3 regions of the Cupriavidus sp. Met-2 genome follow, and region 2 is predicted to be linked to each of the others. Evidence: predicted binding sites of a transcription regulator. Region 2 holds the regulator's gene; each other region holds the start of a gene.
What was found. The regulator LexA, encoded in region 2, represses DNA repair genes until DNA is damaged. The targets are predictions, from matches to a motif close to ACTGTATNNNNATACAGT.

Region 1 (3,274 bases), on a different contig from region 2:
GCCAGGGCCAGCAGCACGATGGCAATCAGCAGGGGAACGCGAGGGGCAGGTCGGGGGCTGGGGCGGCGCATGGGGGATGTCGGCGCAATCTGGCGCAAGCCGGTATTATCCGGGAAGCCGCGCACGTTCGCACCAGATGCGCACGAAATCAAATGCGGCGACGTCTTCACCAAGTTCTCACGAATACCCACCGACGCCCCAGCATGACGCCCCGCTCGCCCCTGCTTCGCACCGTTCTGCATGGTCTCGCCGCGCTGTTGCTGCTGGTGGGCCCGGCCGTGTCGATGGCGGCAAGCCATCTGCCGCCCGTCACTGACATCGCCGCCCAATCCGCCGACGCCGCGAAACAGGGCGGGCCGCTGGTCGTGCTGGTCAGCTTGCCCGGCTGCACGTATTGCGAGACCGCCCGCCGCAACTATCTGGCGCCACAGGCAGCCGCCGGCGAGATCACCGCGCGCGAGCTCGACATGACGGCCGACACGCCGCTGCGCGACGCCGACGGCACCATGACCACCGCAAAACAATGGGCACGCGCCCACAACATCACGGTGGCCCCGACCGTCCTGTTCCTGGATCGCAACGGCCGCAACCTGGCCAGCCCGCTGCGCGGCCTGCAGCCGGACTTCTACGGCGCTTACCTCGAACAAGCCGTGGATACGGCACGTGCCAAGCTCACCGAAGGGCTGGCGGCGTCCAAGTAGTCAATCACCAGAAAATGCGGCGGAATGCCGCAGATAGTGCGCATTTGATCCGGCTTGCCACTGCCGGCTAACAGCGGCAGTAGAATAGCCGCTGTCTGTAGATGGCCTCCCCTCGGGACCGTAACCCCATGTCGAATTCCGCCACCCCTGCCACACCTTCGAGCAAGAAGCGCTGGCCGATCGCTGTAGCCGTTGTCATCGTCGCGCTGCTCGGCTTCTTCGGCTACCGCGCCATGACGCCCGCGAATACGGTCCCCGACGCCACCTTCACGCTACTTTCGGGCGAAAAGCTCAGCACTGGCGACCTGAAGGGCAAGGTCTACCTGATCAACTTCTGGGCCACAAGCTGCGCCACGTGCGTCAAGGAAATGCCTCAGATGGTCAGCACCTACAAGCAGTTCAAGGACAAGGGGCTGGACTTCGTGGCGGTGGCGATGAACTACGACCCGCCGATGTACGTGATGAACTACGCCAAGACCCGTGAACTGCCATTCAAGGTGGCGATGGACGCCGACGGCGCGGCGGCCAAGGCCTTCGGCAACGTCCAGCTCACGCCGACGACCTTCGTGGTGGACAAGAACGGCAAGATTCTCAAGCGCTACGTGGGCGAGCCTGAGTGGGACGCCCTGCACAAGCTGCTCGACGGCGCACTGGCCAACGCGGCCTGAACAACGCCAAACCCAACGAAAAGGTGCCCATGCGGCACCTTTTTTATTGCCCGGCTCACATCGTCGGGCATCCGGCTTGCCTGTCAGGGCTGTATGGATATACAGTGAGCGCCAGATTTTTCTCATCGCATCCATCCGACTGCCTGCCCTGACGTGTTACCGGAACTTGCCCCTGAAGCCGCTGCCGAGTCGCCCGACACCGAGGTCACCGACGCCCCCGCCTATCTTTCCCGGCTGAATCCGGAACAGCGCGCGGCGGTGGAGTACGACGGTGACGCGCCGCTGCTGATCATTGCCGGCGCGGGCTCTGGCAAGACCAACACGCTCGCGCATCGGGTGGCGCATCTGGTCGTGAACGGCGCAGATCCGCGCCGCATCCTGCTGCTGACGTTCTCGCGCCGCGCCGCCTCCGAAATGGGCCGCCGTGTCGAGCGCATCGTCGACCAGGCACTCGGCATCCAGACCGGCGCGGGGCGCGCCGCGCTGCAGTGGTCAGGCACGTTCCACGCCATCGGCGCCCGCCTGCTGCGCGAGTACGCCGAAACGCTCGGGCTTGCTCCGACCTTCACCATCAGCGACCGCGGCGATGCGGCCGACCTGATGCACGTGGTACGCCATGACCTCGGACTATCCGAGCAGACCTCACGCTTTCCGCGCAAGGAAACCTGCCTCGCGATCTATTCACGCGTGGTCAACACGCAGTTGCCGCTCGAGGTTGTGCTGAAGACGCAGTTCCCGCGCTACGCGATGTGGGCGGACGCGCTCAAGGGCCTGTTCGCCGCCTACGTGGAAGCCAAGCAGAAGCAGCAGGTGCTCGACTACGACGACCTGCTGCTCTACTGGGCGCAGGCGATGACCGAGCCCGCACTGGCGCAGGACATGGGCGCGCGCTTCGACCACGTGCTGGTCGACGAGTACCAGGACACCAACGCGTTGCAGGCGTCGATCCTGCTGGCGCTCAAGCCGCAAGGGCGCGGCCTGACCGTGGTGGGCGATGACGCGCAGTCGATCTACGCATTCCGCGGCGCCACCGTGCGCAATATCCTCGATTTCCCGACACAGTTCTCGCCGCCGGCCGAGCAGGTCACGCTGTCGCAGAACTATCGCTCGACGCAGCCGATCCTCGGCGCCGCCAATGCCGTGATTGGCCTTGCGGCCGAACGCTTCACCAAGGATCTCTGGTCCCTGCGCGAATCGGCGGAGAAGCCCGGCGTGGTGGTGGTCAACGACGAGGCCGAGCAGGCGCGCTTCGTCGTCGAGCAGGTACTGGCGCGGCGCGAGGCTGGCTTGTCGCTGACGCAGCAGGCGGTGCTGTTCCGCGCGGCCGACCACAGCGCCCAGGTCGAGATCGAGTTGGCCCGGCGCAATATCCCGTTCGTGAAGTTCGGCGGACTGAAGTTTCTGGAGTCGACGCACGTCAAGGACGTGATGGCCGTGGTGCGCTGGCTGGAAAATCCACGCGACCGCATGGCCGGATTCCGCACGCTGCAGTTGCTGCCCGGCATCGGCCCGAAAACGGCCGCGCGCGTGCTCGAAGGACTGGAAGCCGCCACCGAACCGTTGATCGCGCTCGAAGCCTTCGAGCCGCCCCCCGCCGCCGCGCCCGCCTGGGATGAACTGGTGACGCTGGCGCGTGCGCTGATGGCGCCGACCTCGCCCTGGCCATCTGAATTCGAACAGGTGATCGCCTGGTACATGCCGCACCTCGAACGGATGCACGACGATGCCGCCGCGCGGCAGGCGGACCTGCAGCAGATCGAGCGCATCGCGGCCACCTATGCGTCGCGGGAACGCTTCCTCACCGAACTCACGCTCGACCCGCCCAGCGCGTCGAGCGACGAATCCGGCGTGCCCTCGCGCGACGAGGACTACCTGATTCTGTCGACGATCCATTCGGCCAAGGGG
Region 2 (3,274 bases):
GGCGACAGGCTGGCGAGCCTTGACGTATCGTGCTTGGCCATCGTGCATCTCCTGAAGGTGCTGAGCGGTATAGGGGTGTGGGAGGGACGAAAGGCTTCAACCTTTCGTCATCGTCGGATCGAATGGGGCAAAACCATGCCGGGTTGGCGCTTTCCGCCACGATCGACGTTCTCGGTTGTTACCCTAGCCGGAGAGCGAGAAATTTTCATTGGCCCAAAGAACTACGAATGGCCAGGAAAATGCGCGACGTCGCGAAATCGGGCAAGTAATCTGTAAAGATCAGGAATTGCAGATGCTACGGAGGAGAGCATGACGCTCAGATTTCACGAACTCTCTCCCGATGTGCGGGAGGCTTTGGAGTCCATTTGCGCCAGGCACGGATTCGTCCCAGACGATTTCGAATTCGCGGTTGCGAACGTGCTCAATCCGGGGGAGAGCGCTGCGGATATGGTGACTGTCGAACGCGTGGTCGGCGGCCAGTTACAGAAATACAAAGGAGGCGCCGGTGGGGCTGCGACCTGGCTGGCTGCCTTTGAGGCAGACCTCGCCTCCGATTGGTTCGGTGCGCCGTTGGCCGATTGATGTCGAGTCAGATTGATGATGGTCGGGTCCCGATTAGCGTCGGGTCCCGGGTCCATCATCGCCGGTACATGCAATACGCTGCAGTGCATGGTGACAGCAGAGAACTGGCTGCCTCAGTCAAGAGTTTTCGAGGACGGTTCCGCAAGCTCGAGCATTCGGCAGATGGCGGCCATATTGCCGACCATGGTGCGGCGATGGGTGCCCTGGTAGACGCGAACGCCCTTGATCTGGCGGAAGGGGACCGGCTTGACCGGACGGCGGGATGCGACGGATTCGGATTGCAGCATGGCAACACCTCGTAATTTGCGTTCAGCAGAAGTCCGCACCCGTCGTCCGTAAAGGACGGGGCGGCGTTGGCAAAGCAAAAGCGGGTGACCGGGGCAGGTGGCCAGCTGCCTGGGTCCGGAGAGTCAGAAGCCTGAAGATCTGATCAGGCCAACTGCGATACCCTCCAGGGAGAACTCGTCACGTCCTGCATGCAGGACGATGTTCTGGAAGTCGGGGTTCTCGGCGATCAACTCGATCGTGTCGCCGCGTTTCTTCAAACGTTTGACGGTGACGTCATCGCCCAGACGGGCGACGACAACCTTGCCGTTCGCGGCTTCGCTGGCTTTCTTCACGGCAAGCAGGTCGCCATCCAGAATGCCGGCGTCGCGCATGCTCAGGCCGCGAACGCGGAGTAGATAGTCGGGGCGCTCGTCAAAGACAGAGGCATCGACTTGATACTGCCGGTCGATATGCTCGGCAGCCAGAATCGGGCTGCCAGCTGCGACGCGACCGACTAGTGGCAATGTCAGTTGCAGCACGCCCGCCATCGGTAACGAAAACTGATCGGGTCGTTCAGAGTCGCTACGCGTCACCTTCAGACGAATGCCTCGCGACGCGCCCGGTGTCAGCTCGATCACACCCTTGCGCGCCAGAGCCCGCAGGTGTTCCTCGGCCGAATTGGGGGAGGAGAAGCCGAATTCGGCGGCGATCTCGGCACGAGTGGGCGGAAAGCCCGTGTTGCGGATCGTGTCGCGGATCAGGTCGAAAATCTGCTGCTGCCGGGGTGTCAGGGTCGCCATGGGTCGCAGGTCTTGTGCCGAAGCACTGTATGTTTAAACAGTATGCTGTGATTTTATACAGTATCGGGTGAAGTGCAAGCACATTTTGCGCAGCCGGCTCAACACGAGTAGTTCTGTGGGGTGAGGCCCACGGGTTTGTCACGGGTTCGGCCAGGCGTTCGCGCAGTTACAATCGGCCCGCCTACAAGCTCCGTCAACCCCGTCCATGTCCGTACTCCTGCCTCGTATCGTTGTGCTCGCGACTGGTGGCACCATCGCCGGTTCGTCCGCAAATCCTGCCAGTAGCGCGCACTATCAGGCTGCGACAGTGCCCGTATCGCAACTTGTACAGGCAGTGCCCGCGCTGGCCGATGTGGCGCGAGTCGAGGCGGAGCAGGTGGCGCAGGTGGACAGCAAGGACATGATGTTCGATCTCTGGCGGATGCTTGCCGCGCGAATCGGGTATTGGTCCGCGCAGGACGATGTCGCCGGGATCGTGATCACACATGGCACTGACACGCTGGAAGAGACGGCGATGTTCCTGCATCTGACACAGGCTTGCCCGTTGCCTGTCGTGATGACGGCGGCCATGCGCCCATCGACGTCGCTTTCCGCTGACGGGCCGCTGAACCTGCTCGATGCGGTGCGCGTGGCGGCAAGCCCGGTGGCAGTTGGCAAAGGTGCGCTCGTGGTGCTGAATCAGCAGATTCATGCCGCGCGTGATGTCGTCAAGGCGCATACGTCGGCTGTCGATGCTTTCCATTCGCCAGTTGCCGGTCCGCTGGGTTTTGTGCAGGACACCTATGTCCATTTCTCGCGCACCCCGGGTCCTGATCAGGCGCCGCGCTTGCCGGTGCCCGCTGCATGGCCGTTGGTGGAGATCGTCGCCAGCTACGCGCAGCCGGGGAGGGTCGGTATCGATGCGATGGTGGCCGCCGGCGTGCTCGGGTTTGTCGTGGCCGCGGCCGGCAACGGTTCCGTGCACGAAACGCTGACGGCCGCGCTGGTCGATGCTGCGGCATGTGGCGTTGCGGTGGCTCGAAGCTCGCGTACCGGTGCTGGTCATGTGGCAATCCCCGCACCGCCGCGACCGGCAGGTGGCGTATTTGTCTCGGCGGGCGACCTCAATCCCTACAAAGCGCGCGTGCTGCTGCTGCTGGCGTTGGCCGGCGACCCTTCGCTGGGGCGCGATGCGGCCCGGCTTCAGGCGCTCTTCGAGCGGTACTGAGACAGGCCGGGTGCCGAATCCTTGCGGGAAGGCCCCTTTCCGGGCTATACTCGCGGGCTACTCAACCTTGCCGCACCGGACGTGACGCCCGGGTGGCTCATCCCAAAAGGAGCGTCAATGCGTCATTACGAAATCGTATTTATCGTCCATCCGGACCAGAGCGAACAAGTGCCGGCGATGATCGAGCGTTACAAGCAGCTCGTCACGTCGCAAAACGGCCAGATTCACCGCGTGGAAGACTGGGGCCGTCGTCAAATGGCCTACATGATCCAGAAGCTGGCCAAGGCTCACTACGTTTGCCTGAACATCGAATGCGGCAAGGACACGCTGGCTGAACTCGAACACGCGTTCAAGTTCAACGACGCTGTGCTGCGTCACCTGATCGTTCAGACCAAGAAGGCCGAGACTGCTCCTTCGC
Region 3 (3,274 bases), on a different contig from region 2:
AGGTCATCAATGCGGACTCCGCCGCCAGATCGCGATCGAGCTGCACCACATCGGCCGACAGCGCCTGCACGCCGCCGCGCCGCATTCCATAGCGCACGCCCAGCGCCACGGCCGGGCCATTGGCCAGCACCACGCGCTCGTGCTCGATCACCGCCACCGGCAGCGCCTGATGCAGCGTTCCGGTATGGGGTGCGGGCCGGGGATCGACGGACGTACTGGCGGACGCATGGGCAGACGTAGCGGCGGGCATACCAGCATCGACCGGCTCAGGCCAGCTCGGCTGCAGCGCGTCCAGCGGCAGGCGCGGCAGGTGCACCGCGATCCAGTACGCCGGGATGGCTGGCGCTGCCGCGGATGTCGGAGATATCGGGAACATGATGATCGGCTCCTGCCGGAGTTGCTGGAACGACCAGAGCGACCGGAACGACCGGAGCGACCGGCGTGGGCACCGCGGGTACACCCGCGCGCCGCGGCACATGAAGCATGCCTTCCAGCGGCAACAGCAGCGGCGTGTCGCGTGCCGGGCCGCGCCGCTTGTGAAAAACGATGGATAGCAAATTGCCGGGCAACGGCGATAACGCCAGCCGCAGCATGGCCGGCGACGATTCGTGCAGCACGCGGATCGGCCGCAGCACCCACACCACGGTATCGCCGGCCTGCGCCAGCACCTGCAGACGCCGCAGCGCCTCTGGCCGCGCCGCCGGGAGCCAGACCAGCACCGCGCCGAACGCCTGGCTGCGCAACATCTGCTCGGCCGCCCACGCCATGTCGGCGCGGCGCGATGCCACGCTCGCACCAGCCTGTGGACGTACCCAGTAAAGCTGACGCGCGGGCAGGCCACCGTCGGCCAGTCCTGCCGCCAGCCCTCCCGCCAGTCCTGCCGCATTGGGCAGGTACGGGGGATCGACAAAACCGATGCAGCGCCCCGCCGCGGCCAGCGCACGCAACGCCGGCATCAGCAGACGCAATTCGCCCGCACCACCCTGGGCCAGCAGCAACTCGGTCACGGCGCCGACAGGCCAGCCGCCGCCCGGCAGTTCGGCCGTCAGGGCATCGTACCCGGTCGGGCACACGGGCAAGCGCCCGGCGCGGCCGAGCTGACCCGCGCGCCACAGCCCGGGGTAGCGGTGCTCGAGTTCGCTCACCGATGCACGGGGCGCGGAGGAGGAGGAAGCCGCATGGCCCGCCACGACTGTCGGCGGCGTGACATGCGATGACACGGTCATGATGTGGATGAAGAGGCGCAATCGACTGGCGCTGCCCTCGTATTTTTACGAATACTGTATGTTTATACAGTATCGAGACCGATGCAAGCCTGCAGCACGAATGTGGCGCGTTCACCGCCTGGAATGTGCGCTTGTCAGCGAACTGCCACGGATTCCCGGCACGAATGCAAACAAATGTCATGCACGATTGTGCAGTCCGGGGCAGGTACGCAAAATGCGCGACATGAAACAACGGAATACGCGCGATTGCGTGCATCTGCTGATCGATGGTCTCAAGCGTCAAGGTCCGCTGCGCCGTGACGTGATGGCCGACGCGTGTGGTCTTACCCCCGAGGAAACCACGCGCGCGCTGAAGGCCGCGCGCCAGATGAACGTGGTCGATCACGTGCCCTACGGTCCCGGCACGTTGCCCGGCGCCATCTTCTACCAGCTCACGGGCCGGCAGCTCCCGCCCGCCCGCAAGAGCACGCGCGTGCCGCGCGCGCCCGACGACCGCTTCCAGCCGCTGCTGGAGGCCTGGTGGAGCAGGAACGAACTCGATCGCGTCGATCGCGCATAACCACGCTCATACGCTCACCCGCCTGCACCGGGGAGGCTGGGGAGACTTCCATCGGGAATCAGGAGCGAGGCTGTCTCACGATGACCGATTCGATGGCTGATTCGGCGCCGTGACAGGCCGCGTAATGGTCGCAGCCCTCGCACGAGGGCTCAGGGCAAGGATGAATGTCGAGCCGCTCGCAGACGCGGTGATAGAAGAACTTCTTCCATTTCATGTCCGTGGTATTGGCCGCGAAGACCGGCCAGAAGATCTGCCGCAGCAACGCGGACACGTCGTCGCGCCCGGACAGGCCCATGTCCTGCCACAAGTGCGTATGGCCGAAGCAGCCGCAGGCCAGCGCGTGCGCGGCCCAATGCACCAGCGGCACCAGCGTCCCTGCCGCGCCCGGCGTGCAGCCGTCCTCGAGCATCTCTACCAGATCGGCGAATTCGCACGGCAGGCTGTCCGGCGCCTGTGGTGGAACATCTGGCGCCCACCCCGCCTGCGCGGCCCCGGGAAAGCAGTGATCCAGCATGCGCCGGAACGCGTCCGGCGGCAGGCCGAGCCATTGCGCGAAGCGCGGCAGGCGCCCCGCGCAGGCGGACTCCAGTACCCCGGCCAACGCCCGTGTAACGGGATCGCCGGGTTGGGCGGCAAAGGCATCCAGCAACAGCAGTGAGCGGTTCATCGTGGCAACAATGCGGCAGCACACCCGCGGAATGGCGGGCATCGCATCGCAATATAACCACGTATATAACGCCAGTCAAACCGCGAACGGCGCCCTACTTCTCGCGACGATAGCGAGCCTGCACGATCTGCATCCACTCGCCGTTGTCGGCCTGCATGAACGACGTCAGCGTGCGGTGATCGTCGTCAACCATGGCCACAACGTCGCGGTACTTCGCCGTTTTTCCCTCGACCACATTGCCATCCGCGCCGAACGCCGGGCCATCGGCACGCAGCGTGAGCGTGCGGCCATCGGCCTCGAGATCGCCTTCGTAGACCCACATGTGGGTCATCATCGAACCGATGAACGTGCCGACAAAATGCTTGCGAACGGGGTCGTAGCCGAGCGTCATGATCGTGACCGCCGACCCACATCCCGGAAACTCGCCCTCCGCACGCGCCTGCACCCAGACGTCGCCCACCTGGCTGACCTGCTCGGGGATCTTCCATTTTTCAGGCGGCGCCTCGGGGCCCATCTGGGCCTCGCCCTCGCCTACCCACCTGCCGACGAGCTTTTGTAGCCAGCGGTGTTCGTTGGTCGCTTCGATCTTCATGCAAACGCCTCCTTGTGAGTTGCGCCGCTATTTGTGTACGACGTACACAAGAGGTTAGAAGACGAGGTCGTCGATGTCCAACAAAAACCCGCAAGATGACAAAAATGTCATCGAGCGGGTTTCCGGTGTGGCAGGGTCAGCGCGGAAATTACTGGGGCAAACGCACCTTCGGCACGATGAACTGGTTACCGGGGGCGCGCATCACATCGCACTGCGCCTCGCCCTTGCGG

Region 1: the regulator LexA is predicted to act here: its motif matches at 1,458-1,475, upstream of WD006_RS00320 (ATP-dependent helicase).
Region 3: the regulator LexA is predicted to act here: its motif matches at 1,280-1,297, upstream of imuA (translesion DNA synthesis-associated protein ImuA).

The regions. Positions count from the first base shown of each region.
Region 1 is NZ_JBBHZL010000001.1:69,296-72,569, reverse strand. Features, by position in the region: gene WD006_RS00335 (hypothetical protein) at 1-71, opposite strand, end outside; gene WD006_RS00330 (SoxW family protein) at 204-701, shown strand; gene WD006_RS00325 (TlpA disulfide reductase family protein) at 830-1,369, shown strand; gene WD006_RS00320 (ATP-dependent helicase) at 1,523-3,274, shown strand, end outside.
Region 2 is NZ_JBBHZL010000002.1:286,926-290,199, reverse strand. Features, by position in the region: gene WD006_RS06605 (bifunctional aspartate transaminase/aspartate 4-decarboxylase) at 1-41, opposite strand, end outside; gene WD006_RS06600 (hypothetical protein) at 310-582, shown strand; gene WD006_RS06595 (hypothetical protein) at 696-869, opposite strand; gene lexA (transcriptional repressor LexA) at 993-1,649, opposite strand; gene WD006_RS06585 (asparaginase) at 1,855-2,856, shown strand; gene rpsF (30S ribosomal protein S6) at 2,974-3,274, shown strand, end outside.
Region 3 is NZ_JBBHZL010000007.1:109,886-113,159, forward strand. Features, by position in the region: gene WD006_RS16595 (Y-family DNA polymerase) at 1-376, opposite strand, end outside; gene imuA (translesion DNA synthesis-associated protein ImuA) at 267-1,226, opposite strand; gene WD006_RS16605 (hypothetical protein) at 1,450-1,785, shown strand; gene WD006_RS16610 (nitrogen fixation protein NifQ) at 1,844-2,452, opposite strand; gene WD006_RS16615 (DUF1579 domain-containing protein) at 2,547-3,044, opposite strand; gene WD006_RS16620 (DUF2880 domain-containing protein) at 3,193-3,274, opposite strand, start outside.